2 linked regions of the Labilibaculum sp. DW002 genome follow. The protein of the gene in region 1 binds, or shares a complex with, the protein of each later gene. Links are inferred from orthologs where the notes say so. Each region holds a gene or a part of one and is shown on either strand. Other genes may lie near its edges. The genes, in order: secA and secY.

Region 1 (17,038 bases):
AGCTCTTCTTTTTGTCTGTAAACTACTTTAACCCTTTCAAAAAGCTTTTCGTTCATGATAATATCATTCGAAAACTCTGTTAACATAGGAGATACTTCTCGTGCTAATGCTTGCATTTCATCGTTGGTATGAGCATGATTCAGATTGAAAAATACAGAAGCAACACGATCTAATTGATGTCCTGTATATTCTAGAGCTTCTATTGTATTTTTAAATGTTGCCTTATCTGAATTTTCAGCGATCTGATCGATTTCAAATCTAGCATTTTCAATACCCTTTGTAAAAGCTGGTAAAAAATGCTCCTGCTTAATTAATTCAAAAGGTGCCGATCCATAAGGTGTTTTAAATTCTTCTAATAATGGATTTGTATGTATAGTCATATTTGTTTTTATTTAGATTAAGAACAAAGATATAAAATTGAAGATTCAATCAATCCTGAAAAAAATGGAATCTTTTGAAAAAATGATCAAAACACTCCTAAAAAGTCGTATAAATTCTGAATATCAATTAATTAACACTAATATACCATTCGACATTTAGTTAAAATGAAGTCTATGCAAACCTTTCCATTGTCGCCACAACAATCACAATATCAAGGCGCAAGGCTATTTCTCATGAATATTCACTATATTTGAATTAGTTTAAACAGGGGGATTAGTAATAATCTAGCGTTACAGAAATGAGAAACAAAAATTTGCATATCAAAAAGAATTACCAAACAGAAGCAAGAATGTATTTCTATGCATCTAATTTGTCGTATTCTCCTCTACGTCTACCATCCCATCCCATGGGGTATTTCCCTATGCGCTAATAGAGTATCCAAATACTCTTGTCTTTCCTTTAGAACAAGGAAGGCATTTCAATTTAATTACTTTTAATTATATACGAAGCTCGAGAACTCACCTCTTGCTTAGCGATGCTATATATTATTATATCATGAAAAGAATTTGCATTAAAATAGGCTCTAATGTTCTCACAAAAGAAAATGGAGAATTAAACACTTCCAGAATTAAAAATATTGTATTTCAGATTTCAGAATTACATAAAAAGGGTTTCCAATGTATTCTAGTATCTTCAGGTGCTGTGGCTGCAGGAAAAAGCAAGCTTAGTTTGTCTGAAAAACTAGATACTGTTTCTGCTAGACAAATTTGGTCTTCTGTTGGACAAGTGGAACTTTTAAATATGTACTCTTCATTTTTAAAGGAATTTAAAATAGAGTGTGCTCAAGTTTTGGTTACCAAGCAAGATTTTAGAACAAGGGAACATTATTTAAACATGAAAAATTGTTTAAATTCCCTTTTAACCAACAGCATACTCCCAATTGTAAATGAAAATGATGCTGTTTCGGTTACTGCTCTAATGTTTACTGATAATGACGAACTATCTGGTTTAATTGCATCGATGATGGATGTTGAAGCACTGTATTTATTGAGTAATATTAATGGAATCTACACAGGAAATCCAGAAGATGATGATTCAGAATTACTATCTACTGTAAATGGAGATATTAATCGTTTAAAACAATTCATTACAACAAAAAAATCCAATTTTGGAAGAGGTGGAATGCTCACAAAATGCAGCATTGCAGGAAGAGTAGCGAAATCTGGTATTCCAGTTCATATTGCAAATGGTGGCGTAGATAATATTTTGTTGAATTTAATCAACTCTCCAAATGAGGTAATGCACACAAGCTTTACAGCTAGCAAAAAAGCATCAACAGTAAAACAATGGCTTGCAGGCTCTGATGGATTTGAAAAAGCGAGGCTAATTATTAACAAAGGAGCTGAAGATGCCTTATTATCTGCCGAGGCGACTAGCTTATTACCAATAGGCTTAATTGAAATACTAGGTGAATTTGAAAAAGGTGATATCATTAAAATCGTTGGACAATCGGGAAAGGTTATTGGTCTTGGAAAAACACAATACAACAAAGAAAAAGCAAGTAAATATATTGGGAAATCAGGAGCTAAACCTTTAGTACACTACGATTATCTTTTCCTATACTAAATTTTCAATAGATATTGTTGAATCTCTTAAATCAAAATAAAATGAATTGCACAGAACAACTATATAAAGTAAAGGAAGCTTCTAGAAGCATGTGTTTACTTGAATCTGATAAAATTAATACAGTATTACAACAACTTGCTCTATCGCTACGAGAAGCCAAGAATCTTATCATTGTAGAAAATAAGAAAGATTTAGCCAAAATGTCGATACAAGATCCAAAATACGACAGACTTTTACTTAATGGAGAAAGAATTGATGGAATTGCGAATGATATTGAAAACACATTACAGCTTCCTTCACCATTAGGGAAAGAATTATCTAATAAAACGCTTGACAATCAACTTGAAATAAAAAAGATAAGTGTTCCATTAGGTACAATTGGGGTTATTTACGAAGCACGTCCTAATGTAACACTTGATGTATTTGCCTTGTGCTTTAAGTCAGGTAATGCTTGTGTACTTAAAGGAGGTAGCGATGCTGAACATTCGAATAAGGCTTTGGTATCTTTAATAAAAGCTACACTCGATCGTTTTGAAATAAATTCAGATATTATTCAATTGCTACCTCCAGAAAGAGAAGCAGCCAAAGAACTAATGAACGCTGTTGGCTTTGTTGATGTGTTAATTCCAAGAGGTTCACAAAATCTAATTAATTCTGTACGTCAGAATTCTAAAGTACCCGTAATTGAAACTGGAGCCGGAATTGTCCATACCTATTTTGATAAAGATGGAGATTTAAACAAAGGAATTGACATCATATTTAATGCAAAAACAAGGCGTGTTAGTGTTTGTAATGCTCTTGACTGCTTAATTATTCACAAAGATAGGATAGCTGACTTACCTAGTTTAACAAATAAGTTGCAAGATAAGCAGGTTGAAATATTTGCAGATGAAATAGCATATGCTGCAATTAAAGAATCCTATCCTAAGTCATTACTTAACAAAACAGATAAAAATTCGTTTGGCACTGAATTTTTGAGCCATAAAATGTCGATTAAAACGGTTGATAATTTTGAGGACGCAATCAATCACATTTATCGTTACAGTTCAAAACACAGTGAAGCTATCATTAGCGAAAATAGTAAGACTATTAATATCTTCACTTCTGTTGTTGATGCTGCAGCAATTTATTCAAATACATCCACAGCTTTTACAGATGGAGCTCAATTTGGTTTAGGTGCAGAGATTGGAATCAGCACTCAAAAATTACATGCGAGAGGGCCAATGGCTTTAGAGGAATTAACATCCTACAAATGGATCATTACTGGAGATGGACAAATTAGAGAGTAGACTTTAATTTAAGAAATAGACTAATCCAATCAATTTAAATTGATTGGATTTTTCATATCCCTTTACAGCATTTCATAAGTTTTTCTATGATTTGTGCTGACATTATCATATATTCGAATGAAAAATCACGAAATCTTACGCTAGTAAAAAACTACCATTGATTAGATTTAATAAACAGCTACAATTTTAAATGATTATTAATATTCAAGCGGTATTATTTTAATGATTAAAATCATCATTATATACACGAAAGAATCAAATCCTTACATGAGACGCCTCTGCGTCATTTATTAGAACTATATGAATATTAAGTAAACAGAGGATCAACTTCATTATTTTGCACTGTTCACTAAGAGTGCGAATGGCATGAATTATACTTTCAATAAATACTTCGCAGGCATAATCCGTTATTATTGATATAAAATCAGTAAATCTCTTTACCGATCTACTTTTAGAAAAATAGTTAGGCCTCTCACAATATTTTCCATTCAGATTCAATTAGAACGCCTTACGCCCTATCATTAAATCATCTTTTTACTTACATTTGGTGACCCAAATATTAAAGCAAAATAATGGAACAAAAACTTTCCTTTTATATAGATCGAGTTAATGCATTTACAAATCAAATCTCTGATCTAAGAAAACAGAATAGAATACTGTCATTCTTTCGTCTTACCAGTGCTGTAGGAGCACTTGTATTGTTTTATGTATTTCTATCCTATTCTGTTGCAATTGCAAGTGCTATTGCGATAACATTAGCTGCTATGCTGGTTTATTTTGTAAGAAAATACAACCGAAACAGTAAAAACATAAAAAGGTTAAAAACCTTACTAACGATTAATGAGAATGAAATTTCTTGTTTAAAGACTCGACATAGTGATCTTTTTTACGATGGAGAAGAATACGCAGACCAAAACCACTCCTACTCTTCCGATCTGGATATTTTTGGACAACATTCCTTATTTCAATTAATGAATCGTAGTGTCACTAAAATTGGTAATAACATTTTAGCTAACTGGCTTTCTAAGCAATCAACAAATGAGGAAATTAAAATAAGACAAAATGCAGTAAAGGAATTATCTGATAAAATTGATTGGAGACAAGATATCACTCAATATGGGCTAACCAGTAATCTAAAAAATGATGACCCTAACTTTGTTATTAGCTGGGGAAAGAAAGCATCCCCATTTCACGGAAATAAATTACTCTTCATCACAATAATAGTAATGCCTTTGCTATCCTTAGGAGCCTTAATTTATTCTTTTATTGGATCTCAGGCGCCAATCATTATCATGGTGCTTGTTAGTATCGTAATTCACTACTTTAATCATAGCAAAGTTAATCTGGCTCATGAACAAACAGCCAAAAGAGGTAAAATGCTTAAGACCTATTCTTATATCATTAAAACATTCGAAAAAGAGAATTGGAGTTCTGACAAACTGAGTGCTTTAAAAAATCAATTTGCGAGCAAAGGTCGGGCTACATCAAAAAAAATAGATCAGTTAACAAAGCTAATAGAGTTACTTGACCAACGTTTAAACATTGCTGTTCAAATCATGATTAACCTTTTGTTCTTTTATGAGCTACATCTTCTATTTAGAATAGATCGTTGGAAACAAAAGCATGGAAGTGAAACAGAGCAATGGTTTTCTGCAATTGGAGAAATTGAAGCTTTATCAAGCATCGCGAACCTTAGTTTTAATCACGAAGATTGGTGCTTTCCCACTATTTCTGAAAAACATTTTGAATTAGATTTAAAAGAAGCTGGACACCCTATGATTGATCAGCAAAAAAGAGTTAACAATGATTACTCATTAATTGGCCCAGGATGCGTTCACATTGTTACTGGATCTAATATGGCTGGCAAAAGCACATTTTTAAGAACTGTTGGTGTAAATATCGTAATGGCTCTTACAGGCGCACCAGTTTGTGCAAATAAAATGATTGTTTCGAATGTAGAAGTAAACACTTCCATGAGAATAAAAGACTCAATTGAAGATAATGAATCATCGTTTTACGCCGAATTAAAAAGAATACAGCAAGTTATTGAGAAAGTAAATAAAAAAGAAAATACATTACTTCTATTGGATGAGATTTTAAGAGGAACGAACTCGAAAGACAAGTCTACTGGATCGAGAGCACTTATTAAGCAGCTAATTAAATATGACGCGGTTGCCATGGTTGCAACGCATGATCTTGAGTTATCTGACTTAGAAGAACAACTTCCTGGGCAGATTGAAAATAAATTCTTCGACATACAAATTGATGGAGAACAACTTTATTTTGATTACAAGGTGAGAAATGGTGTTTGCAAAACCTTTAATGCTCCAATTTTAATGAGAAAAATGGGAATAGATATGGATATCTTGCTAGAAAAATAAGACAGATAGGCACTGAAAAAAAGAAAAGCCGAATCTTTACAGATTCGGCTTTTTCTATATTTTAAATTTTTTAAGCTTCTGGCTTTATTTTGAAAGATCGTATAAAAAAGAACAAACCAATTAAAACAAATGGAAGACTTAACCATTGTCCCATATTTAAAGCCATACCTTCTTCAAAAGCTTCCTGATTTTCTTTAATAAACTCAATAAAGAAACGAGCTGTGAAAATCAATATGAAAAAAGCTCCGAATAGCCTTCCACTATATTGTTTTGCATTTGTTTTCCAATACATAAAGAACAATACAACAAAGGAGATAAGATAGCAAATTGCTTCGTACAATTGCGCTGGATGTCTTGGTGCCAGAGGTTCAAATATTGAAGCTCTTACGAATTGAAATCCCCACTCAGAGTGAGTTTGAGTTCCAATAATCTCAGAATTCATCAGGTTACCCGTACGAATAAAGAATCCAGCCAATGCTACAGGAATAGCAACTCTATCAAGTACCCATAAAATAGATTTCTTACTCACCTTTTTCGAATAGAAATAAAGTGCGGCTAAAATTCCAATTGTTGCACCATGAGAGGCTAATCCTCCATGCCAGATCTTTAAAATTTCAGCAGGGTGTTGAGAATAAAATTCCCAACCGTAAAAAATCACATGACCTAATCGTGCACCAATTACGGTAGCAATTAAGGTATACATAAAAAGCTTCTCAAGCCACTCTAAAGGAATGCCTTCCTTTTTAAACATTCGCTCAACAAGTTGATATCCCAGTAAAAAACCAAGAGCAAATAGTAAACCATACCATCGTACAGCAATAGGGCCAATTTTAAATATTTCAGGATCTACATCCCAAAGGATTGATAGTAGCATAGTTGTTATTTTAAGTGTGCATTACTAAAACAGTAAATGGATTGTTCTTATAACAGAACAATCCATGTGAATTTAGTATGTTTTTTTTATTTATGAAAATTAAGCTGGAATTCCTTTACCGTGGCATTGCTTAAATTTCTTACCACTACCACAAGGACAAGGTTCGTTACGACCTACTTTTTGAACATTACGAACTGGTTCCATCTTTTTAGGTTCAGCTTTTTCACCACCACGACCCATTTCTTCTTTGGTCGTTTTCAAATTGCTCATATCTGTCCTTTTACGCTCTTCAGCTTGTCTTACTTCTTCAGGATCAGACAATGGAATGTGTCCTTTCATTAAGCTACTGATAACGCTTTTGTTTACACCTTCGACCATCGACTTGAACAAGTTGAAAGATTCAAATTTATAAATCAATAGTGGATCTTTTTGCTCGTAAGATGCATTCTGAACCGATTGTTTCAAGTCATCCATCTCACGTAGATGCTCTTTCCATGAATCGTCAATTGTTGCCAGAATAGCTACTTTTTCGTAGGCACGAACCAATTCTTCCGCTTCTGTTTCGTAAGCTTTCTTCAAGTTAGTTACAACCTGGAAATTCTTCGTTCCATCAGAAATAGGCACAACAATATTCTCGTACATTTCTGATTTTGTTTCATAAACATCTTTGATTACAGGATAAGCTTGCTTGCTAATTGTCTCAACTTTACGTCTATGAGCATCTAAAACAATTTCATGTAACTTGCTTGATATATCCTCCGGCTTTTCTTTCATGAACTCTTCCTCAGTAACAGGAGATTCAATTGAAAGTACACGAATTAGTTCCAGTTTGAAATCTTCGAAATCTCCACCATGGTATTCATTAACCACCGCTTCGCAAACATCGAACATCATATTAGCAATATCAACCTGAATACGCTCACCAAATAAAGCATGACGACGACGCTTATAAATGACTTCACGTTGAGAGTTCATAACATCATCATATTCAAGCAAACGCTTACGAATACCGAAGTTATTCTCTTCAACTTTCTTCTGAGCTCTTTCAATAGATTTAGAAATCATTGAGTGCTGAATCACTTCACCATCCTCAATACCCATTCTATCCATCAACTTCACAATACGATCTGAGCTAAACAGACGCATCAAATCATCCTCAAGAGAAACAAAGAACTGAGAAGAACCAACATCTCCCTGACGACCGGCACGACCACGTAACTGACGGTCGACACGACGAGAATCGTGACGCTCTGTACCAATAATCGCAAGACCACCGGCAGCTTTCACCTCATCGCTCAATTTAATATCGGTACCACGACCCGCCATATTGGTTGCAATCGTTACGGTTCCTTTATAACCTGCTTCGGCAACAATATCTGCCTCACGCTGGTGTAATTTTGCATTCAGTACATTGTGTTTAATGCCTCTTAGTTTCAACATTCGGCTCAAAAGTTCCGAAATCTCAACCGAAGTTGTACCCACAAGAACCGGACGACCTGCTTTTACAAGCTCTCCAATTTCATCGATAACTGCATTGTACTTCTCACGCTTCGTCTTATAAACTAAATCTTCTCTATCATCACGAGAAATAGGACGGTTTGTTGGAATAACAACCACATCCAACTTATAGATATCCCACAATTCACCCGCTTCAGTTTCTGCTGTACCTGTCATACCCGAAAGCTTGTGGTACATTCTAAAGTAGTTCTGAAGTGTAATGGTTGCAAAAGTCTGTGTTGCAGCCTCAACCTTCACACTTTCCTTTGCTTCAATCGCTTGATGTAATCCATCGGAATAACGACGACCTTCCATAATACGCCCCGTCTGCTCATCAACGATCTTGACCTTACCATCCATAAGAACATACTCAACATCCTTCTCGAAAAGTGAATAGGCTTTTAATAACTGGTTTACGGTATGTACACGCTCAGATTTAACCGCATAGCTTTGGATCATCTCATCCTTAGTTTTCAGCTTCTCTTCATCAGACATGTCCGATTTCTCGATAACTGCAACTTCTGATCCAATATCCGGAAGAACAAAGAATGACGAATCATCACTATCGTCCGTAATCAAATCGATACCAATATCAGTTAACTCAATAGAGTTTTGCTTCTCATCAATAACAAAATACAAGTCATCTGTAATGATGTGCATGTTTTTGTTATTCTCTTGCATGTAGAAGTTCTCAGTCTTCAACAATAAAGCTTTATTTCCTTGCTCACTTAAGAATTTAATAAGTGGCTTCATTTTTGGCATCCCTTTGAAAGTTCTAAGCAATAACTTAGCGCCTTCTTCCAGCTCCTTCTTATCCTCGCTCTTTAATAAACGCTTCGCATCGGTGAACATTTTCATCACCAAATCAGTCTGCGCTTTAGCCAATTTCTGCACCTTAGGCTTTAGCTCATCGTATAACTGATGCTCTCCTCTAGGAACAGGACCAGAAATAATCAATGGCGTACGAGCATCATCAACTAATACCGAGTCAACCTCATCGACGATTGAATAGTTATGACGACGCTGAACCAAATCTTTAGGATTGGTTGCCATATTATCACGTAGGTAATCGAAGCCAAACTCATTGTTTGTACCGAAAGTAATATCGCAAGCATAAGCTGTACGTCGCTCATCTGAATTAGGTGTATGCTTATCGATACAATCTACTGACAAACCGTGGAATTGGTAAATAGGTCCCATCCACTCCGAGTCACGTTTTGCCAGATAGTCATTCACGGTAATAACATGAACACCACGACCTGTTAATGCATTTAAGAATACCGGAAGGGTTGCAACAAGGGTTTTACCCTCACCAGTCGCCATCTCAGCAATTTTACCTTGGTGAAGTACAATACCACCAATCAACTGAACATCGTAGTGAACCATATTCCATGTAATTTCTGTACCCCCTGCTAGCCATGAATTGAAATACACCGCTTTTTCTCCGTCAATTTGCACATTATCGTAATGTGGCGCTAAATCTCTGTCAAACTGAGAAGCAGTAACTTCCAATTCATCATTCTCAGTAAATCTACGAGCTGTATCCTTAACAACAGCAAAAGCCGTTGGAAGAATTTGATCTAAAACCTCTTCAATCTTATCATCAATATCCGACTCAATCTTATCTATTTTATCGTATATTTCTTCCTTTTCATTAACAGAAAGCTTACCATTTTCAATCTTCTCTTTCAAGCTTGAAACTTCATCTTTTTCAGCTTGAATATGATCTTGTATTTTTTGCTTTAACTTATCTGACTCTCCACGAAGTTCATCAGTTGTAAGTTGCGTAATCCTATCGTATTCTAATTTAATTTGTCCTAAATATGGACTCAACTCTTTAAGGTCTCTATCTGCCTTATTGCCAAACAGTTTACCTAATGCACTATCTATAAAACCCATTTTGTGTTTATTGATTTCAATATGAATAAACGCCCTCGATGCAATGCGTCGAAAACTCAATATATTTATGATGTAATAATTTCTTGTCTGAACGACAAATTGGTAAGAATTAGCTTAATACAGGTGCTCTAACCCGAAAATCACCATCCAGAATAGTCGAGATGTAAACTTCTGGTGCAAGTTTGAAGCATTGAAAGTCTTCCAAAATTGGCACACTTTCTACGTCAATGTCTTGATTTAAAGGTGGAAATTTTGGTAAGTTTTGAAGTAAAGAAACTTCATTCGTAGTATGAATAGAAGATCCAGTAAAGTGATCCTGTTCAACTTGAACAAGAATTGGTGATGAATAAGCTTCATCAATATTATCAACATGATCGGCATACCATTCGGCAAACAGTTGCTGATCGATAGCAAACTCCTGACCATTGGCCGTTGGAACTGCTGCCGCACAACCTGTGAGCACACAAAAAACTACTATGAGATACCTGTTCATGTCCATTGAGACCAAAAGTAGAAATTTTTATTGATTTAACACCTTTACATCATAAAAAAAAGCCCCACTATGTGAGGCTTTCAAATATTGAATGGTTTAAAATCCTTAAGCTTTTGTTGTATCAATAAAAACTCTTGATCTGAATTCTTTATCCATCATGTAGAGACCATTACCTTGGCAACCAATCATTTTTAACTGATCGATAATCTCACCAACTCCAGCCTCTTCTTCTACTTGCTCGTCAACAAACCACTGCAAGAAATTAACTGTTGCGTGATCTTTCTCTGCAATAGCAACATTAACACACTCGTTAATTAAGCTTGTTACTTTCTCTTCGTGCTTTAATGTTTCTTCATAAATGTTTAAAACACCATCCCACTCCGAAGGCACTTCAGCAATTGGTTCAAGAATAACTCTTCCACCACGCTCATTTACAAAATCTAACATTTTCATAGCATGTGAAGTCTCTTCTTCGAACTGAACTTTCATCCAATTTGAGAATCCCGACATGCCATTTGTATTAAAATAGTTAGACATTGATAAGTAAAAGTATGCAGACCAAAATTCAGCATTAATCTGCTCATTCAAGATCTTCTCTACATTTTTATTTAAAGCCATAATAATATTTTTAGTGTATTCTAATTTTACCCAAAAATAAGAAGAATTAAGTGAATGCAGCAGAAATGCTAATGTAGATTGATTCTATTTTGCATATACTGTAAAATCACATTCCTAAATTTGATCCTAAAAAATGTTAAGATCATCGAGTAAGTATATTTTTTATTAATAATTTTCTTTGATAGTTCAAAAATCTAGCTTAGGTTTGCACAATGTAAACTGATTTTGATTATTTAGTATACTTATATGAAAATAGGTGATAAGAATATAGAAAAAGTGGTATTGAATTGCACAAAGACTCTCCTTCTGCAATCTGGAGTTAAGGGATGGAACATGGATGATTTGGCAAGAGAATGCGGTATGTCTAAAAGAACCCTTTATAAGATCATAGGCAATAAAGAAGACTTATTATACAAATGTTATTCTGATAACATGGACATAGTCATCAATTCCTTTAAAACCTACTCCGAGCAAGATAAGGATTACCATACTTTACTTGAAAACATGGCGAATCAACAAATTGAACATGTTGAGGAATTTATCATTGTCAATTTTAAAACGATTAAAACTGAATACCCCAGAATAGAAGCTATGATTCACGAGAAACTAATTACTCGAAGAAGTATGCTTATTGATTTTTTAGAAGAAGGGAAAGCCATGGGGTATATACATGAGAGTGTCGAATCTCGAGTAATTACCAACATTGTGAGTGCATTAATGGAGTTCAATATCAATATGTGCAAAACTAAAACAGAATTTGAATCTAAAATTAGAGAGGAATTGAAATATATCTTCTCCTCCATTCAGAAAAGATAGTGCAGTAAAACTAAATCGCAGCATTAGGAAACAAACAGCAAATAGTCAGCTGCTTGTTCCCTATTTTTTTCAACGACAAGTAAACTACTTACACTCTTTTAGTTTACATTGACAACATATAAATAACAAATATTTTAAACTAAAGATTAATAATGAAACAATTAAGAAATGCCTGTTGCTTACTAATCATACTACTTAACGTAGTAAGTTGCAAAGAAGAAGCGAAGAAAAAAACATACCTACGATCGGTACGGGTGATTGAAACAAAATTAAGTTCAGAGCAAAATAACAACACTGTTGTTCCTGCTAGTATTCATGAAAAGAGAGAAACCAAACTTGCCTTTAGAGTAAAAGGACCACTCGTTAAGTTGAATGATATTATTGGTGATTTCGTATCAAAAGGTGATGTAATTGCAAAAATAGATCCTCGTGACTATAAAATTGCCTTAGAGGCGACACAAGCTTCTTATAAACTCGCCAGTGCCGAATATGATCGCTATAAGACATTGTTGGAACAGGAAAGTGTTGCTGAGAGTACTTTCGATCAAATTGAATCGAACTATACTTCAGCTAAAACTGCTTATGAGTCTGCAAAAAATGCATTGAATGATACTGATTTAAGAGCCCCATTTGCAGGATATATCAACAACACTTTTGTAAATAATTATGAGGAAGTAAATCCTGGCCAAGGGATCGTTTCATTAATTGACTTATCTAAATTTGAGGTTAAAGCATCGATTTCATTAGAAGATTTATCCAAAATTAAAGAGGGTACTAAGTTTAATTGCCTTGTTGAACGTAGTGGTGAAAAACTTCGTCTTCCTGGCAGATTAAAAGAAATTGGGCATAAAACCAGCTCATCAAAACAATCATACCCTATTTCTATTTTAATTGATGTACCAGAAAATATTAAGCTACGAGCAGGAGTTACTGCCTATTTGGAAATTTGCGAAAGCAATACTGATTCGAATTCCTTTCTGCAAGTGCCTATTTCCTGCGTATTCTCAAAAAAAGATAAAACACTTGTATGGATTTACAATGAAAAAACCGAACAAGTATCTGCCAAGGAAGTTCGTAAAGGACAAATCCTATCGGATGATATGATTCTAATAGAAAAAGGCTTAAAAGGTGGTGAATTTATCGTTAAAACAGGAGTACATTTTTTAAGCGAAGGACAAAAGGTTAAAAAATTGGAAGCATTCTCAAAAACAAACATAGGTAATAAATTGTAGTAAAATGAGTTTAACAGAATATTCACTTAAAAATAAAATAGTAATTTACTTTTTGCTATTAATTGTGATGGTTGGAGGAATATCATCTTACTTTAGTATGGGTAAGCTTGAGGACTCTTTGTTTACAATTAAAACGGCATTAGTAATTACACAATACCCGGGAGCTTCGGCTCATGAGGTAGAACAAGAGGTTACCGAAGTAATTGAGCGAGCTGCTCAAAGTATGGATAATATAAAAGAAATTTCTTCTAGTTCATACGCCGGACTCTCTATTGTAGATATTGATATTGAGGAAAAGCTTCGTTCTGATGAAATGCCTCAGGTTTGGGATATTCTTCGAAAAAAAATTACAGATGCTTCCCCAGACTTACCTGCAAATGTGAAAACACCAAATATTATTGATGATTTTGGTGATGTATATGGCATGTTCTATGCCATTACTGGTGATGGGTTTTCTCATGAAGAACTAAATGACTACGCTCAATATCTGAAAAGAGAATTATTGCCTGTTAAGCATGTGGGTAAGATTACACTTTTTGGTAATCGAATTGAGTGCATCGATGTAATTATTGATGATGCTAAAAAATCTGAATTGGGAATCAATCCTGGTATAATTGCCCAAGTGTTCAATTCACAAGCCAGTATTGCTGCGGCGGGTCAAATTGAATTACAAGATCGATATGTAAGAGTTTCGGGAAACAATGCCTTTAAAAATCTCGAAGAAATCAAAAATACAATTGTACAGGTTCGCGACGAACAATTTTATTTGAAAGACATCGCAGAGATCAAAAAATCATACCTCGAACCTGCTGTGGGCTTGATGAAACGAAATGGTAATGATGCTATCGGATTGGCTATCTCTACAACTAAAGGAGGTAATGTGCTTTCTTTGGCTGAAAACTTAAAAGCTAAATTGGATATCATTAAACCAAACCTTCCTTTAGGTCTAGAAATCAATTCCGTTTATAATGAAGCGCATGAGGTGGAAGTAGCTAACGACGATTTTATTGCAAACTTGATTATGTCAGTTGGAATTGTTGTTATCGTTCTGTTAATATTTATGGGATTTCAGTCTGGTATCTTAATTGGAAGTGGTCTTATCTTCTCTATATTGGGAACCTTGATTGTAATGAATGCAATGGACATCAGTCTTCATAGAACTTCCTTGGCTGCAATTATTATTGCTATGGGAATGTTGGTTGACAATGCAATTGTGGTAACTGATGGTGCTTTAGTTTCCTTACAAAGAGGCTTAAATAGACGAAAAGCAATTGTTAATATTTCAAGCTCTACCTCTCTTCCATTATTAGGTGCAACGATTATTGCCATCCTAGCTTTTCTACCAGTATTTTTAGCACCTAATGCGGCAGGTGAAATTTGTAGAGATTTATTTTTGGTCTTGGCAATATCATTGACATTGAGCTGGTTTTTTGCGATGACACAAACAGCATTAACCAATGAAAGGTTTCTAAAAGTACCTAAAGAGATAAAAGATCCTTATGCAAGTAGGATGTATATCAAATTTAAAGAGTTTTTAATTAAGAGTTTGCGCTATCGGTGGATTTCTTTGGCATCAGTAATTTTGTTTTTAATTGTATCTATGGTTGCATTTGGCAATTTGAAACAAGCTTTCTTTATGCCTCTTGAAAAATCATATGTAGAGATTGACTATTGGTTACCCGAGGGAAGCTCTGTTAATAAAGTAGAAGAAGATCTAGCAAAAGCTGAAAAGGAACTATTTAAGAATTATCCTGAAATTATCAATATTGTAAGTAGCATTAGTCAAACACCACCTCGCTATATATTGGTAGCACATAATGAAAGTTACAACACTAGTTTTGGTCAATTGATGATTGAAACAAATAGCTCTGAGGAAGCCGATGCAATGAAGCCAAGTTTAAGGAAGTTCTTTGCTGACAATTATTCGCAAGCTCGATGCAGAGTAAAAGATTACATTGCTGGACCACCAATAAAGTATAAGGTAGAAGCGCGTTTTATGGGGCCTGATCCTGCAGTATTAAGAGATTTAGCCGAGCAAACGAAGATCGTTATGCAGAACGAACCCTTGTGTGGAGATATTTGTGATGATTGGAGAAATAAAGTATTAACCTGGGTTCCTCAGTATTCGCAAGTAAAAGCATCTCGAGTAGGCATTTCAAGAAGCGATTTTGGGAATGCAATTCAGCAATTGACAAGTACAGGTTTAGGCATAGGTGTGTATCGTGAAAACGAAGAGCAAATGCCTGTAATGCTAAAAGTAAATCAAAATGCCCAAAACAGTATTTCAAGTATTGAAAATACGGGTGTTTGGTCGCAACAAGGAGCTTATTCTGTGCCTTTAAAAGACGTAGTTGATAATGTAGAATTTAAATGGGAAAACAGCGTTATCAAAAGGTTCAATCGCCAAAGAGCCATTACCATTAAGTGTGATCCTGAAGATCCAAGTGTTACCGGAGCCACCCTTTTAAGTTATATGAAAAAGGATATTGAAGCTATTTCCTTACCTGAAGGATATTCCTTTATGTGGGATGGTGAGCTAAAACCATCGATGGAATCGCAGGAAGGAACGAATAAATTTATGCCTGTATCCTTATTGTTAATGGTCTTTATCATCATCATGTTATTCAATAGTGTAAGACAATCGCTTGTAGTTATTGCCATTATTCCATTATCGATTATTGGTGTTGGAATTGGATTATTTGTAACAGATAATGCATTTGGATTTATGGCAATAGTTGGATTTTTGGGTCTAATTGGAATGGTACTTAAAAATGCCATTGTGTTAATGGACCAAATCAACATTAATCTGAATACAGAAGGAATGCAAGCATTTTCTGCAGTAGTTAATGCCTCCATCAGCCGTTTAAGACCTGTTTCTCTTGCTGCTTTAACCACCATTTTAGGAATGTTGCCTATCGTAACTGATCCAATGTATGGATCAATGGCAGTAACAATCATATTTGGATTGTTATTCGCTACAGTACTTACACTTATTGTAGTACCTCTACTTTATGTCATCTTTTACCGAATCAAAGTAACAGAACTAAACTAATAATCATGATTGAAAATATAAGCAGTAAATATTTTAGAACGGAATTTGTCCAAGGGGTGATGATGCTTAAGTTGGATTACTCCATTTTTTTAGAAAAGGAGACTTTCGTTCATAAAAATGAATTATTGGAATTTCTTGATGAAATCAATTCTAAAGATGAGATTAAAACCCTAGTTATTAATAATGAGCATCCAGAATATTCCATAGATCAATTTAAAAGTAAATGGAATTCAATATTTGAAGAAAGTGATTATGAAAGTGCAATACTTCGAGTGTTTCGTTCCTTTAACCAAGTATTTTTAAAAATTAAATCTCTTGAAAAGGTTATCATTTCAATCAATTCAAAACCAATTACTCCAATGCTATTTTGTTTTAGCATGGTGGCTGATTTAAGGTTTGCATCACAAGAATTTTATCTGGATAATGACAATTGCAATATGCTCAATATCCCTAAAGGAGGAGCTGTTTTCTCGGAATATCACTTAATGTATTTAAATCCATTAAAATTACTGTTTTACACGGATAAGGTATTCTCTGATGAACTGTATAACAAACATATTATCGATGGGATATTCAATAAAGAAGAGCTGATAAACAAGGTGCTTTTAATTGCGAATCGATATAATAAGTTCAATTACATAGAAATAGAGGCTGTTAAAATCTTTGAGCACAAAAAACAGAGAAAATTTGAATTCGCTCTCCAGAAAGAGGATGAGTTTTTATTGACTTGTATTCGAAAAATGAAAAATAAGAGTAAATAATGAGATATAATATATTTAAAACAGCTTTCCTATTAACGATAGGATTACTGGTTACAAAGCAAATTGTTGCTCAAGAGGTTCTATCACTACAAGTTTGTAAGGAAAAAGCCCTAGAGCAC
Region 2 (16,057 bases), 2.0 Mb from region 1 along the record:
CAAGTTCTGAAACTTTTTCACGATGACGACCTGCAACAGCATATAGCTGAGAAAGACGTTCTTTTGTGCCATTATTAATATTCGTTAAATCATCACCTTCCTTAATTTTACCAGATATTACTTTGAAGTAATTGACTTCACCAATATGTGGTTCAATAGATGTTTTAAATACAAATAAGGAAGTCGGAGCATTCGCATCACATTTTGCTTCACGTCCGCTTACGGTAGGAATGGCAGGCATCTCTGTTACGAATGGTACGATATTACCAATAAATTCCATTAGGCGTCGAACACCCATATCTTTTTTTGCAGAAATACAGAAAACAGGATATAGATCACAAGCTGTCATCCCTTTTCTCATTCCTTCTCTCATCTCATCCTCAGTCAAACTTCCTTTATCGAAATAAAGTTCCATTAAAGCTTCATCATTTTCAGCTGCTGCTTCAACAAGTTCGTTGTGTAGTTCATTTGCCTTTTCTGACTCAGACTCCGGGATGTCAAGTATTTCTGGTTTCCCGCCTTCAGGACCCCACTTATACATTTTCATTTTTAAAACATCAACAACGGCATCGAAACCATTTCCAGCATTTACAGGATACTGAACAATAGCAACCTTGTTACCAAAGCTTACCTTAGCAGATTCGATACTTTGCTCGAAATTAGCTTTTTCATGATCGAGGTGATTTACAACAAAGATCAAAGGTTTGTTTCTCTTAGTCGCTCTTCTACCAAGAATCTCAGTTCCTACTTCAACACCGTGTTGAGCATTAATTAGCATCAAACCGGTATCAACCACATTTAGGGCAGAAATAACACCACCTGCGAAATCTTCAGCACCTGGCGTGTCGATAAAATTGATTTTCTTTCCTAACCATTCTGTGTACAAAACTGTTGAGAAAACAGAATTGCCATGCTCGTGCTCTACCGGGTTGTAATCAGAAACGGTGTTATTATCATCCACGTTTCCGCGTCTACTAATAACACCGCCTTCAAATAACATTGCTTCAGCTAGGGTCGTTTTACCCGAGCCGGCATTGCCAATGAGCGCGATGTTTTTAATTTCATTAGATTGATAAACTTTCATACTCGAAATTTTTATTGGGTTAAAAAATTGTACATTATCTATTAAAATGGATCATAAGTTCCATTTTGGCTTATAAGGTTCTCCAAATTAATTAACTTTTTAGTTAGATGCAATATACATTAGAAAATGAGCAAGTTTAGTATTTAACTTGTTGAATTAATTGCCGTATTTTTGATTTTACTCCTTTGTTTTTGGCGGGTTTTAAGATTGTGTTTCAAGAAAAATAAAATCACTTAATTTTTTGACAGATAATAACTTGTCTTTTCTAAACTCTTTTCCTATCTTTGTGCGCTGATTTCAAGGGGATTTTGCAAAAACACAGAGTTGAGTTGCTGTTTTTGTGAAATAATTAATACCTTTGCAACCAATTTGTTAAAATATATTTAATCACAAAGTAATTGTTAATATGCCTACAATTCAACAGTTAGTTAGAAAAGGACGCACCAAACTTGTAGAGAAAAGCAAGGCTCCAGCCTTGGATTCTTGTCCTCAGAGAAGAGGAGTTTGTGTTCGTGTTTACACTACTACACCTAAGAAGCCTAACTCAGCTATGCGTAAAGTAGCTCGTGTTAGATTGACAAACGGAAAAGAAGTGAATGCTTACATTCCAGGAGAAGGACATAACTTGCAAGAGCACTCGATCGTATTGATTCGTGGTGGTCGTGTTAAGGACCTTCCAGGTGTAAGATATCACCTTGTTCGTGGTGCACTAGATGCTTCAGGAGTAGAAGGTCGTATGCAGCGTCGTTCTAAGTATGGTACTAAGAGACCAAAAGCTAAAAAGTAATTAATTCTAGTTTTTAAAACTGTGAGTTAATGTTTATGTGTTGTTCTCTATTAAGTTGAGTAAATGATCGTGAGATTTTTGAAGACTGAAAAAGGCAGCTACAACGGATAACTCGTAAACTAAGAAAGATGAGAAAATCAAGACCAAAAAAGAGAATCTTGTTACCGGATCCAAAATTTAATGATGTGTTGGTAACACGATTTGTAAATGACTTAATGGTTGACGGAAAGAAAAATCTATCATTTAAGATTTTTTATGCAGCGTTAGAAATCGTTAAGGAAAAAACTGAAAAAACAGGGAAGTCTCCTTTAGAAGTTTGGAAAAAATCATTGGAGAATATTACTCCAGGTGTTGAAGTTAAGTCTCGCCGTGTAGGTGGAGCAACTTTCCAAGTTCCAATGGAAATTCGTCCAGAAAGAAAAGTTTCTATCTCTATTAAGAATATGGTTCTTTTTGCTCGTAAGAGATCTGGTAAGTCTATGGCCGATAAGTTGGCAGCTGAAATTATTGCTGGATTCAACGAAGAAGGTGGTGCTTATAAGAAGAAAGAAGATACACATAGAATGGCTGAGGCTAACCGTGCTTTTGCTCATTTCAGATTTTAATAATTAGGATCATGGCAAAAAGAGATTTAAAATATACCAGAAATGTTGGTATTATGGCTCACATCGATGCTGGTAAAACTACAACTACAGAACGTATCTTGTATTATACTGGTGTTTCTCACAAAATTGGTGAGGTGCATGATGGAGCTGCTACCATGGACTGGATGGAGCAAGAGCAAGAGCGTGGTATTACCATTACTTCTGCTGCTACAACTTGTTATTGGAACTACAATGACGAGAAATTCCAAATCAATATTATTGATACCCCGGGTCACGTTGACTTTACTGTAGAGGTAGAGCGTTCTTTACGTGTTCTTGATGGTGCTGTAGCATGTTTTTGTGCTGTAGGTGGAGTTGAAGCTCAATCTGAGACAGTTTGGAGACAAGCTAATAAATATAAAGTTCCTCGTATGGGTTTTGTGAACAAGATGGACCGTTCTGGTGCTGATTTTTTCAAAGCTGTACGTGAGGTTAAGGAAAAGCTTGGTGCTAATCCTGTACCTATTCAAATTCCAATCGGAACAGAAGAGAAGTTTTGTGGTGTAGTTGATTTGATTACAATGCAAGCTTGTATCTGGTTCGAAGATGAGAGTGGAACAAACTACAGAATGGAAGAAATTCCAGCTGATCTTAAAGAAGAAGCTGAAGAGTGGAGAGCTAATCTTGTAGAGGCAGTAGCTGAGCAGGATGAAGAGCTGATGGAGCGTTTCTTCGAAGATCCAGATTCTATTACTGAAGATGAGATGTATGCGGTTATCCGTAAGGCTACTATTAGCATGGAAATTGTTCCAATGTTATGTGGTTCTGCATTTAAGAATAAAGGTGTTCAGAGATTATTGGATGCTATGATTACTTACTTGCCACATCCATTAGATATTGATGCTATTGAAGGTACTGTTCCTGGAACTAACGAAGTTGCTTCTAGACAACCATCGGTTGATGAGCCTTTAGCAGCACTTGCATTTAAAATTGCTACTGACCCATTTGTAGGTCGTTTGGCATTTACACGTGTGTATTCAGGTGCTATTGATGCAGGTTCATACGTTTATAACGTAAGAACAGGTAACAAAGAGCGTATTTCACGTTTATATCAAATGCATTCAAACAAGCAAAATGCTATCGACCGTGTTGAGGCTGGTGATATTTGTGCTTGTGTAGGTTTTAAAGATATTCGTACTGGAGATACTCTTTGTCAAAAAGAAACTCCAATCGAATTAGAATCTATGGATTTCCCAGATCCAGTAATTGGTATTGCTGTTGAGCCTTTGACTCAGAAAGATGTGGATAAGATGGGTATGGCTTTAGCTAAACTAGCTGAAGAGGATCCTACATTCCAGGTTAAGTCTGACGAAGATTCAGGTCAAACAGTAATCTCTGGTATGGGTGAGCTTCACCTTGATATTATTATTGACCGTTTGAAGCGTGAATTCAAGGTTGAGTGTAACCAAGGTGCGCCTCAGGTTTCATATAAGGAAGCTATTACTCGCGAAGTTGAGCACCGTCAGGTATTCAAGAAGCAGTCTGGTGGACGTGGTAAATTTGCTGATATTCAATTCCGTTTATCTCCGGTTGATGAAGATTTCGAAGGAGAAGGATTACAGTTTATTGACCAAATTAAAGGTGGTAACATTCCAAAAGAATTTGTACCATCTGTACAGAAAGGTTTTATTGAAGCAATGAAAAACGGTGTATTGGCAGGTTATGTTGTCGATTCATTGAAAGTTGTTTTGTATGATGGATCTTTCCACCCGGTTGACTCGGATCAATTATCATTTGAGTTGGCTGCTAAGCAAGGTTTCAAAGAAGCTTGTGCTAAGGCAGGACCAATCGTTCTTGAGCCTATTATGAAAGTTGAAGTTGTTACTCCAGAAGAATATATGGGTGATATCATCGGTGACTTGAATAAGCGTCGTGGTCAGATCGAAGGAATGGAGTCTAAGCATGGTGCTCGTGTTGTAAACGCGAAGGTACCTTTGTCTGAGCAATTCGGTTATGTAACTGTATTGAGAACTCTATCTTCTGGTCGTGCGAACTCTTCTATGGAATTCTCACATTTTGAAGATGTACCTAAGGGAATTGCAAAAGAGGTTGTAGAAGCCGCTAAGGGTAAAGTAGAATTATTGTAATTAATATCGTAATAGATTTAATAATATGAGCCAGAAAATTAGAATTAAACTGAAATCTTACGATCACAACTTGGTTGACAAGTCAGCTGATAAGATTGTAAAAACAGTTAAGGCTACAGGTGCGGTAGTAAGTGGACCAATTCCACTTCCTACTCACAAGAGAATATTTACTGTTCTTCGTTCAACTTTTGTGAACAAGAAATCAAGAGAACAATTTCAGCTTTCTTCATTTAAGCGTTTAATTGACATTTACAGTTCAACTGCAAATACGATTGATGCTTTAATGAAACTTGAGTTGCCAAGTGGAGTAGAAGTTGAAATTAAGGTTTGATAGACAGTAATTGTTAGTTTTATTTTAAAACAAAAAGAGAAATGCCAGGATTAATTGGAAAAAAAATCGGAATGACTTCCGTTTACAGTGCCGAGGGAAAATGTATTCCATGCACTGTCATTGAGGCAGGTCCATGTGTCGTAACACAAGTTAAGACTCTTGAGTCTGACGGTTACGCAGCACTTCAGTTGGCTTTTGATGAAAAGAAAGAAAAGCGAACAACTAAGGCGCTAGATGGGCACTTTAAAAAGGCAAACACAACTCCAAAGAAGAAACTTGTTGAATTTTCGGATTTTGACAAAGAGTATGCTTTAGGTGAGGCTGTTACTGTTGATATTTTTGAGGACACAGTTTATGTGGACGTTGCAGGGGTATCAAAGGGTAAAGGTTTCCAAGGTGTTGTAAAACGTCATGGTTTTGGCGGAGTAGGTGGCGCGACACACGGTCAGCATAATCGTTTACGTGCACCTGGTTCTATTGGTGCTGCATCTTACCCAGCAAGAGTATTTAAGGGCATGAGAATGGCCGGACGTACTGGTGGGGACACTGTGAAGGTTCAAAACCTTCAGGTTCTTAAGGTAATTCCTGAGAACAACTTATTATTAGTTAAAGGATCTCTTCCAGGGTCTAAAGGTTCATACGTAATTATTGAAAAGTAATGGAATTAACTATTTTAAACACAGCTGGAGAAGATACAGGAAGAAAAATTGAGTTGCAAGATTCAGTTTTCGGCATCGAACCAAATGAGCACGCTATTTACTTAGATGTAAAACAATTTTTAGCAAACCAACGTCAGGGAACTCACAAGTCAAAAGAGAGAGCTGATATTTCTGGTTCAACTGCAAAAATTAAAAAGCAAAAAGGTACTGGTACAGCTCGTGCGGGTAGTATCAAGTCTCCTTTATTTCGTGGTGGTGGACGTTGTTTCGGACCACGTCCAAGAAACTACAGTTTCAAATTGAACAGAAAACTTAAGCAATTAGCTCGTAAATCTGCATTGTCAGTTAAGGCTAAAAACAACGCTTTAGTTGTTGTTGAAGATTTCAATTTTGAAGCAGTAAAGACAAAATTGTTTGTTGATCTTCAAAATAATCTGAAAGTAGCTGATAAAAAAGTACTTTTGGTTTTAAACGAAGAGAATAAAAACATATATTTGTCGTCTCGTAATTTGAAGAATGTTGAAGTTGTGCGTGTTTCTGACTTAGCAACTTATGACATTATGAAAGCTTCAACTTTGTTATTCGTTGAGAGTTCGGTTAATGGGCTCAATGAAATGTTTAAACTAAACTAAGTTTAAAAAAATGGAAATTTTATTAAAGCCCCTCGTTACCGAGAAAATGACTGACCTAAGCGAAAAATTAAATCGCGTAGGTTTCGTTGTTGATCGTAGAGCGACAAAGATCGATATTAAGAAAGCAGTTGAGAAAATGTACAACGTTAAGGTTGCGGCAGTTAATACCATGAATTATCAAGGTAAGAAGAAAAGCCGTTTTACTAAAGCTGGTGCAATTGAAGGAAGAACTGCTTCTTTTAAGAAAGCGATTATAACTTTAGTTGAAGGAGATAACATAGATTTTTATAGCAATATTTAATTAGAAAATGGCTGTACGTAAATTAAAACCTGTAACTCCTGGTCAAAGAAATAAGATCTTAAATACCTTTGAACAGGTAACTACAGACAAACCTGAGAAATCATTGTTAAGACCAATGAAAAAAACCGGTGGTAGAAATAACTCCGGTAAAATGACAATGAGATATATAGGTGGTGGTCACAAAAGAAGATATCGAGTAATCGATTTCAAAAGAGACAAGGATACTATCCCTGCCAAAGTTGTATCAATAGAGTACGATCCAAACCGTACTGCGCGCATTGCTTTGCTTGTGTATGCAGATGGTGAGAAGCGTTACATTATTGCTCCAAATGGTTTAGAGGTAGATCAAACACTTGTTTCTGGTAGAAACGTTGCTCCAGAGATCGGAAATGCAATGCCATTATCAGATATCCCATTAGGTACAATAGTTCATAATATTGAATTAAGACCCTCTCAAGGTGCTGTGATGGCTCGTAGTGCTGGTGCATATGCTCAACTCGTTTCACGTGATGGGAAATATGCAATGATCAAATTGCCTTCGGGAGAAGTTAGAATGATTCTTGTTACCTGTAAAGCTACAATCGGTACTGTTTCTAATAGCGATCACGCTCTAGAAAGAAGTGGTAAAGCTGGTCGTACTCGCTGGTTAGGTAGAAGACCTCGTGTTCGTGGTGTAGTGATGAATCCAGTTGATCACCCAATGGGTGGTGGTGAAGGTAAATCTTCAGGTGGACATCCACGCTCTAGAACAGGAGTCTTGGCAAAAGGTTTCAAAACCAGAGCTAAGAAGAATGCTTCTAATAAGTATATCGTTGAAAGAAGGAAAAAATAATTTGATTAACTAAGTTGTTATGAGTCGTTCATTAAAAAAAGGCCCTTTTATCGATTTCAAATTGGATAAAAGAGTAGTAGAACAAAACGAGTCAGGTAAAAAATCAGTGATTAAAACCTGGTCACGTCGTTCTATGATCTCTCCAGATTTCGTAGGCCACACGATTGCCGTTCACAACGGAAATAAATTCATCCCAGTATATGTTACTGAAAATATGGTAGGTCATAAACTAGGAGAATTTGCGCCAACTCGTACCTTTAGAGGTCACGCTGATAAGAAAAAACGTTAAGCGTGACGTTGGTTTTAATTAACATTTTGAATTCATAGAAATGGGAGCTAGAAAAAGAATAAAAGCAAACCAAATAAAGGAGCAAAATTTAAGCAAAGCATTTGCTAGCTTAAAGAATGTTCCTACTTCGCCCCGCAAAATGCGCCTTGTTGCCGATATGGTAAGAGGTATGGAGGTGAACCGAGCTTTAGATGTACTTCGTTTCAGTCCAAAAGAAGCATCAACTCGCGTAGAAAAACTATTGCTTTCTGCTATTGCCAACTGGCAAGCTAAGAATGAAGGACAAAGACTAGAGGAAAGTGCACTATATGTGAAAGAAATTTCAGTAGATTCTGCACGTATCCTTAAGCGTCTAAGACCTGCACCTCAAGGAAGAGCACATAGAATTAAAAAGAGATCAAATCATGTAACTATATTACTTGGTAGCAAAACTGCCGAAAGTGATAATAAAGAATAGTTAGAATGGGACAAAAAGTAAATCCAATAGGGAATCGACTAGGAATCATCAGAGGATGGGATTCTAACTGGTTTGGTGGAAAAAACTACGGTGAGAAGCTTGTTGAAGATACAAAACTTCGTAAGTATCTAAATGCTCGTTTAGCAAAAGCAAGTATTTCTAAAATCATAATTGAAAGAACTCTTAAACTAATCACTATTACTATCAACACTGCACGACCTGGTATTATTATCGGTAAAGGTGGTCAGGAAGTAGATAAGTTGAAAGAAGAGTTGAAGAAGATTACTGACAAAGAAGTACAAATTAACATCTTTGAAATTAAGCGTCCTGAGTTGGATGCCGTAATCGTCGCTAATAATATTGCTCGTCAAATTGAAGGTCGTATCGCCTACAGAAGAGCAACTAAGATGGCCATTGCTTCTACAATGAGAATGGGTGCTGAAGGAATTAAGATTCAAATCTCAGGCCGTTTGAATGGAGCAGAGATGGCACGTTCTGAAATGTATAAAGAAGGACGTACTCCTCTTCACACTTTAAGAGCAAATATTGATTACTGTTTAGCTGAAGCTTTAACAACTTATGGCTTACTAGGAATCAAAGTTTGGATCTGTAAAGGTGAGATTTATGGGAAACCAGATTTAACTCCAAATGCTGGATTGCGCGATGCTCGTGCACCAAAAGGTGGAAAATCAGGTTTTAATAGAAGAAAAAAGAAGTAGTCTTTAAATTTTAATGTATTAGTACGATGTTACAACCAAAAAGGACTAAATTTAGGAGACAACAAAAGGGAAGAATGAAAGGTAACGCACAGCGCGGAACTGAATTAGCATTCGGATCTTTTGGAATTAAATCACTTGAAACAAAGTGGTTAACAGGTCGCCAGATTGAAGCTGCTCGTGTTGCAGTAACCCGATATATGCAAAGACAAGGTCAACTGTGGATCAGAGTATTCCCGGATAAGCCTATCACTAAGAAGCCTGCAGAGGTACGTATGGGTAAAGGTAAGGGTTCACCAGAAGGATTCGTTGCTCCTGTTTCACCAGGAAGAATGTTATTCGAGTGTGAAGGTGTACCTTTTGAAGTAGCAAAAGAGGCTTTACGTCTTGCTGCTCAAAAATTGCCTGTTACTACAAAGTTTGTCGTAAGACGTGATTATGTTGAAAATTCAAATGATTAATCATGAAGAATTCGGAAATTAAAGAGTTAACAACACAGGAAATAGTAGAAAAGTTGGACGCTGAAAGATCAGCATTAACTCGCTTCAACCTAAATCACGCTATTTCACCTTTGGAGAATCCTTTACAAATCAAGGAAACCAGACGTAATATTGCAAAATTAATGACGGAAAAGCGTCAGAGGCAATTAACTGAAAAGTAAAAAAGTGATGGAAAGAAACCTTAGAAAAGAACGTATCGGGGTAGTGGTAAGCGACAAAATGGATAAAACCATTACTGTTGCAGTTCACACTAAAGAAAAACACCCTATTTACGGAAAGTTCGTGAACAAGACTAAGAAATATACTGCTCACGACGAAGAAAACACCTGCAATGAAGGTGATACCGTAAAGATCATGGAGACCCGACCTTTGAGTAAAAATAAGACTTGGAGATTAGTTGAACTTATTGAAAGAGCTAAGTAATCATGATACAAACAGAAAGTAGACTATTAGTAGCTGATAACAGCGGAGCCAAAGAAGTTCTTTGTATCCGTGTGTTAGGCGGAACCAAGAAACGTTATGCCTCAATTGGCGATAAGATTGTGGTTACCGTTAAGAACTCAATCCCAGGTTCCGAAATGAAAAAAGGAACAGTAACAAAAGCTGTTGTTGTTCGTGTAAAAAAAGAGATTAGAAGAAATGATGGGTCTTATATCCGCTTTGACGATAATGCTTGTGTGTTATTGAATACAGCAGAAGAGATGAGAGGAACCCGTATTTTTGGACCTGTTGCAAGAGAACTACGTGAAACAAACATGAAGATCGTATCTCTAGCACCAGAAGTATTATAATCTTGTAAACTTAGAACAATGCGAAAAAAGTTACATATTAAAAAGGGTGATACCGTAATTGTAAACGCAGGGGAATCTAAAGGCCAGGAAGGTAAAGTATTAGAAGTTCTTGTTGACAAGCAACGTGCGATCGTTGAAGGTGTTAACATGATGTCTAAACATACTAAACCTAACGCAGCTAACCCTCAAGGCGGTATTATTAAGCAAGAGGCTCCTATTCACATTTCAAATTTGAATGTGAAGGATCCTTCTACCGGGGCAGCGACCCGTATTGGTAGAAAATTGAATGACAATAACAAATTAGTTAGATACGCTAAAAAGTCAGGGGAGGAGATTAAGTAATGAGTTATATACCATCTCTTAGAAAACAGTATACAGAAGAAGTTGTTCCAGCTTTAGTGAAGGAATTTAACTACAAATCTGTAATGCAAGTTCCTAGATTAACGAAGATAGTACTTAATCAAGGTGTTGGACAAGCAATTGCTGACAAAAAAGTTTTAGAGTTCTCATTGAATGAATTAACTTCAATCACTGGACAGAAAGCTGTATCAACTCTATCAAGTAAAGATATTTCTAACTTTAAGTTACGTAAGGGTATGCCAATTGGTACTACTGTTACATTACGCCGCGAGCGCATGTACGAATTTCTTGAGAAATTAATTCGTGTTGCTTTGCCACGTATACGTGACTTCAAAGGTATTAATAGTAAGCTTGATGGACGTGGAAACTATACATTAGGTATTGAAGAGCAAATCATTTTCCCTGAAATCATTCTTGATGAAGTGAATAAGATTATGGGTATGAATATTACCTTTGTTACTTCAGCAAATACCGATGAAGAAGCCTACGCTCTTTTGAAAGAATTTGGATTACCATTTAAAAACATTAAAAAGTAATAAGATGGCTAAAGAATCAATGAAAGCTCGCGAAGTTAAGCGTCAAAAGTTAGTAGAAAAGTACGCTGCTAAAAGAGCTAAATTAAAAGAGGAAGGTGACTACATCGGTCTTAGTCGTTTACCTAAAAATTCTTCACCTGTTAGATTACATAACAGATGTAAGTTAACTGGTCGTCCTAAGGGATACATGAGACAGTTCGGTTTAAGTCGTATCACTTTCCGTGAGATGGCTCATTCAGGATTAATCCCAGGTGTTAAGAAGGCAAGTTGGTAACCAACAACGTTTGTAAAAGAACTATTGTTAAATATTGTCCCGAGCAATCGGGATCAATTTAATTTTTTATAAAAATGACAGATCCAATAGCAGATTTTCTTACGCGTTTAAGAAATGCAATTATGGCTAACCACAGAGTGGTTGAAATTCCTGCATCAAACGTAAAAAAGGAAATGACAAAAATTCTTAAGGATAAAGGATATATCCTTAATTACAAATTTGAGGATGATGGTTTGCAAGGCAAAATTAAAATTGCTTTGAAATATCATCCAGAGTCTAAGATTCCAGCAATTAAGGATCTTAAGCGTGTCTCTAAGCCAGGTTTAAGAAAATATTGTGGAGCTACTGAATTACCTCGCGTACTTAACGGTTTAGGTATTGCTATCCTTTCTACTTCTCAGGGAGTAATGACAGATAAGGAAGCACGCCAAAAGCACGTTGGTGGTGAAGTATTGTGTTTCGTTTACTAATTTAGGGAGGATAAGAAATGTCAAGAATTGGAAAATTACCTATCGTTTTGCCTGCCGGAATTGAAGTAAAGGTAAACAAAGATAATTCAGTGGTGGTTAAAGGGCCTAAAGGTGAATTAACCCAACAGGTTAATCCTGTAATCAAAGTAACTGTTGAAGAAAACTCTATCGTTTTAGAGCGTCCAACGGATCAGAAGCCTCATAAAGCAATGCATGGTCTTTATCGTTCATTAATCAGCAACATGGTTGTTGGTGTAACTGAAGGGTACAAAACTGAGCAAGAGCTTGTAGGTGTAGGTTACCGTGCGACTTCTAAAGGTCAGATCTTAGAGTTGGCTCTAGGTTTCTCTCACTTGATTCATATGGAGATTGCACCAGAAGTTAAAGTAACTGCTGTTACTGACAAGCGTGCTAATCCAATTATTACTCTTGAGAGTTGCGATAAGCAATTGATTGGACAGGTTGCTGCAAAGATTCGTTCTTTCAGAAAACCTGAGCCGTATAAAGGAAAAGGTGTTAAATTTGTTGGAGAGCAGCTAAGAAGAAAAGCTGGTAAATCTGCGGGTAAATAATTTCTAAAACAGTAAATTATGGCTTTAACTAAGCGCGAAAGAAGACTTAGAATTAAAAGAAGAGTTCGTAAGTCAATTTCTGGAACTGCCGAAAGACCAAGAATGTCAGTTTTTCGTTCAAATAAGCAGATTTCAGTACAGATTATAGATGATGTTACTGGGAAAACCATATTATCTATTTCATCTCTAGTAAAAGAAATTGCTGAGAAGAATGGTAATAAATCAGAGCAAGCAGAATTCGTAGGGCAAGCAATTGCTGAGAAAGCTGCTACTGCAGGTATTTCTGAAGTAGTGTTTGATAGAAATGGTTACTTATACCATGGTAGAATTAAATCTTTAGCGGACGCTGCTCGTAAAGGTGGCCTTAAATTTTAAATATTATGGCAGATAAGAATATTAAGACTAGCGACGCAGAACTTAAGGATAAACTGGTTGCAATTAATCGTGTTACTAAGGTAACAAAAGGTGGACGTACTTTTAGCTTTTCAGCAATTGTAGTTGTTGGAAACGAGAATGGTTTAGTAGGTTGGGGGCTTGGAAAAGCAAACGAGGTTACTACAGCTATCTCAAAAGGTGTTGACGCTGCTAAGAAAAATTTGATTAAGGTTCCAGTACTTAAAGGAACTATTCCTCACGAGCAACTTGCACGTTTTGGTGGAGCAGAGGTTTTTATTAAGCCTGCTTCTCATGGTACCGGGGTAAAAGCTGGTGGTGCAATGCGTGCCGTACTTGAGAGTGTTGGTGTTACTGATGTACTTGCAAAGTCAAAAGGATCATCAAACCCTCATAACCTTGTGAAAGCTACTATTGAAGCTCTTGGAGAACTAAGAGATGCACATACTGTAGCTGATCAAAGAGGTGTTTCATTAGATAAAGTGTTTAACGGTTAAACTAAAGGAAATGGCTAAGATTAAAATTACCCAAGTTAAGAGTAAAATTGGTAGTAACGCTCGCCAGAAGAAAACTTTAGAAGCATTGGGATTGAAAAAGATCAATGGTACTGTTGAGCATGAGGCTACACCTCAAATTAAAGGAATGGTTGCAAAGGTGAGTCACCTAGTTACCGTTGAAGAATAATAATTGTTAATATTTTAGCATACATATATTATGGACTTAAGTAACTTAAAACCCGCAGCTGGCTCTGTTAAGACAAATAAAAGAATTGGTCGCGGTCAAGGATCTGGTAGAGGTGGTACCTCTACCAAAGGTCATAAAGGACAAAAGTCAAGATCTGGATACTCGAAGAAAGTTGGTTTTGAAGGTGGTCAAATGCCTTTGCAACGTCGAGTTCCTAAGTTTGGATTTAAGAACATTAATAGAGTTGAATACAAAGCTATTAATGTTGAAGTATTGCAAGTATTAGCTGAGAAAAACAACCTTACTACAATTGATGTAGAAGTTTTAGTTAACGCAGGAATGTGTAGCAAAAACGACAAAGTCAAAGTTTTAGGTAATGGTGTATTATCTGCTAAGCTTGAAGTTAAAGCTCATGCGTTCTCGAAATCAGCTCAAGCAGCGATTGAAAAAGTAGAGGGAACTGTTGTTAAATTGTAAGATTAGATAATGAAAGGTTTAATAGATACATTGAAGAACATCTGGAAGATTGAAGATTTAAGATCAAGAATCTTAACAACTTTAGCTCTTCTATTGGTTTACCGTTTAGGTACCATGATAGTGTTGCCGGGGATAGACCCAGCTCACTTAGGCGCGTTAAAATCTCAAACTGCTGATGGAGTACTCGGTTTGTTAGATATGTTTTCAGGCGGAGCATTTTCGAATGCCTCAATTTTTGCCCTAGGAATCATGCCTTACATCTCTGCATCTATCGTTATCCAGTTAATGGGAATTGCTGTACCTTACTTTCAGCGTTTACAACGTGAAGGTGAGAGCGGTCGACGTAAAATCAATCAGATTACACGTTACCTAACCGTCGTTATTCTTATTCTTCAAGCACCAGGATATTTATTAAACCTACATTCGCAATTGCCTGAACAAGCTTTCATTTTGAAAGGCGCTTTCTTTACAGCATCTTCAGTGGCTATTCTTGCAGCCGGATCAATGTTTATCATGTGGTTGGGTGAAAAGATTACAGACAAAGGGATTGGAAACGGTATTTCTATCATCATCATGATTGGTATTATTGCTCGTTTACCATTTAACTTTGTAGCTGAACTTGGATCAAGATTAGAAGGACAAGGTGGTGGATTAATTCTACTAGTTCTTGAAATCGTAATTTTGTTTGTTGTTTTTGCTCTTACTATTCTTTTAGTACAGGGTACAAGAAAGATTCCGGTACAGTATGCTAAGCGTATTGTTGGGAATAAGCAATATGGTGGTGTTCGTCAGTACATTCCTTTAAAAGTGAATGCAGCTGGTGTTATGCCAATCATCTTTGCTCAGGCTATTATGTTCTTGCCAATGGCATTTGTGAACTATGCGAGTTCAGATTCATTATCAGGAGTTGCTGCTGCTTTAAGTAACTACACAGGATTTTATTACAATGCTTTGTTCTTTGTAATGATTGTGCTGTTCACTTATTTTTACACGGCTATTACAGTTAATCCAACGCAAATGGCTGAGGATATGAAGAAAAACGGTGGTTTTATTCCAGGTGTTAAACCAGGTAAGAAAACTGTTGACTTCTTAGATACTGTAATGTCTCGAATCACTTTACCAGGATCATTATTCTTAGGTTGGGTTGCAATTATGCCTGCCTTTGCAATGTTAGCTGGTATTAATAGTGGTTTTGCACAATTCTTTGGAGGTACTTCATTATTGATTTTAGTAGGTGTTGTTTTGGATACTCTGCAACAAATCGAAAGTCATCTATTGATGCGTCATTACGATGGTTTGATGAAGTCTGGAAGAATTAAAGGTAAATCTCCGGCAGGAGCTGCTGCTTATTAAAATATTTTTGCTTTCTTTGCAAAATGATTTTTGGCAAAGCTGGGGATTTGATTTAGTTGCTTATTATGAGTAACTTACTAATAGCGAAATCTTTAGGTGTAATATCGAAAGAATTAGCTTTAGAACTCAATTTTCCGATTTGTTAAAATTGCAAAGGAGTAAATAAGAAACTATGGCATAAAACCAAGGTTTCTTGGTTACGATGGATTCCAGAATACCTTTTGTTTTAATTAACTAGTAGGTTGTTCAAGGAATTCCATCTAGCTTTTAGCTGAAATAGGGAGATGTTGTTTCCTGTGATTATGAGGTTTGTTGAATTGTTTTTTGATAATTTATATAAGACCTTTACTATTGGTTCAGTACTCCTACATTCAGCAACTGTTGAAGGTTATCAGAAGAGTTTTTACAGAGTAGTAAAAAATATTGATGGTAATCATTAGGCGAAATAGGTTTTGCCATACGAAGCGTGCAGAGAGTCATTGAATTTCTGCTGTAAGAAAGATGGGAAGACAAGGAATTGGAGAAATCTTCATGAAGAGCCATTAGTTCTGGATTATTGAAAAAAGGACGTGGATTGAAATTGTGAGAAGAAATGGTGATTGTAAAATGATCTGATCCTGTCCAGTTTTGAATTTATTGAGGAATAAAATAACATATAATACAATTATTACTTATGGCTAAACAGCCTTCAATAGAACAAGACGGTACCATTACCGAAGCATTATCAAATGCAATGTTTCGCGTAGAACTTGAGAACGGACATGTGATAACAGCACATATCTCCGGGAAAATGAGAATGCACTATATTAAGATCTTGCCTGGGGATAA

The links.
Region 2: the proteins of secA (region 1) and secY are in contact, whole or in part, in a crystal structure (PDB 3DIN), measured with the Thermotoga maritima proteins. The link is inferred for Labilibaculum sp. DW002 from one-to-one orthologs. Residues at the interface, in WP_004082002.1 of Thermotoga maritima: Glu261, Ala262, Arg263, Lys300, Ala301, Arg302, Thr303, Ile304, Ile305, Leu323, Tyr324, Asp325, Pro326, Val329, Ser330, Tyr333, Ile336, Lys340, Phe345, Val349, Glu363, Phe364, Tyr374, Ser375, Gly376, Gly377, Glu393, Ile395, Thr482, Ser483; in WP_004081795.1 of Thermotoga maritima: Glu108, Gly109, Glu110, Glu111, Ala236, Glu237, Arg238, Arg239, Ile240, Thr241, Ile242, Gln243, Tyr244, Ala245, Arg246, Arg247, Val248, Thr249, Gly250, Arg251, Arg252, Val253, Tyr254, Gly256, Ala257, Ser258, Thr259, Tyr260, Leu261, Pro262.

The regions. Positions count from the first base shown.
Region 1 is NZ_JAKJSC010000001.1:273,014-290,051, reverse strand. Bases 6,451-10,277 are described here. They hold secA (preprotein translocase subunit SecA), read right to left. Parts: upstream 9,948-10,277; coding sequence 6,651-9,947; downstream 6,451-6,650. Other genes in these bases: L3049_RS01200 (hypothetical protein), read right to left, coding at 10,057-10,277; lgt (prolipoprotein diacylglyceryl transferase), read right to left, coding at 6,451-6,551. Also shown: proB (glutamate 5-kinase), read left to right, coding at 937-2,007; L3049_RS01220 (glutamate-5-semialdehyde dehydrogenase), read left to right, coding at 2,049-3,296; L3049_RS01215 (MutS-related protein), read left to right, coding at 3,869-5,677; more of lgt, read right to left, coding at 5,748-6,450; more of L3049_RS01200, read right to left, coding at 10,278-10,410; L3049_RS01195 (ferritin), read right to left, coding at 10,546-11,058; L3049_RS01190 (TetR/AcrR family transcriptional regulator), read left to right, coding at 11,305-11,874; L3049_RS01185 (efflux RND transporter periplasmic adaptor subunit), read left to right, coding at 12,027-13,106; L3049_RS01180 (efflux RND transporter permease subunit), read left to right, coding at 13,111-16,158; L3049_RS01175 (Clp protease/crotonase-like domain-containing protein), read left to right, coding at 16,164-16,919; L3049_RS01170 (TolC family protein), read left to right, coding at 16,919-17,038. UniProt on the Escherichia coli protein: Required for protein export, interacts with the SecYEG preprotein conducting channel.
Region 2 is NZ_JAKJSC010000001.1:2,318,583-2,334,639, reverse strand. Bases 13,212-16,057 are described here. They hold secY (preprotein translocase subunit SecY), read left to right. Parts: upstream 13,212-13,885; coding sequence 13,886-15,229; downstream 15,230-16,057. Other genes in these bases: infA (translation initiation factor IF-1), read left to right, coding at 15,903-16,057; rplO (50S ribosomal protein L15), read left to right, coding at 13,430-13,876; rpmD (50S ribosomal protein L30), read left to right, coding at 13,223-13,399; rpsE (30S ribosomal protein S5), read left to right, coding at 13,212-13,212. Also shown: L3049_RS09130 (elongation factor G), read right to left, coding at 1-1,084; rpsL (30S ribosomal protein S12), read left to right, coding at 1,491-1,871; rpsG (30S ribosomal protein S7), read left to right, coding at 2,000-2,476; fusA (elongation factor G), read left to right, coding at 2,488-4,602; rpsJ (30S ribosomal protein S10), read left to right, coding at 4,628-4,933; rplC (50S ribosomal protein L3), read left to right, coding at 4,975-5,592; rplD (50S ribosomal protein L4), read left to right, coding at 5,592-6,224; rplW (50S ribosomal protein L23), read left to right, coding at 6,235-6,525; rplB (50S ribosomal protein L2), read left to right, coding at 6,533-7,357; rpsS (30S ribosomal protein S19), read left to right, coding at 7,377-7,646; rplV (50S ribosomal protein L22), read left to right, coding at 7,687-8,103; rpsC (30S ribosomal protein S3), read left to right, coding at 8,109-8,822; rplP (50S ribosomal protein L16), read left to right, coding at 8,849-9,280; rpmC (50S ribosomal protein L29), read left to right, coding at 9,283-9,480; rpsQ (30S ribosomal protein S17), read left to right, coding at 9,488-9,742; rplN (50S ribosomal protein L14), read left to right, coding at 9,745-10,110; and 8 more genes. UniProt on the Escherichia coli protein: The central subunit of the protein translocation channel SecYEG. Consists of two halves formed by TMs 1-5 and 6-10.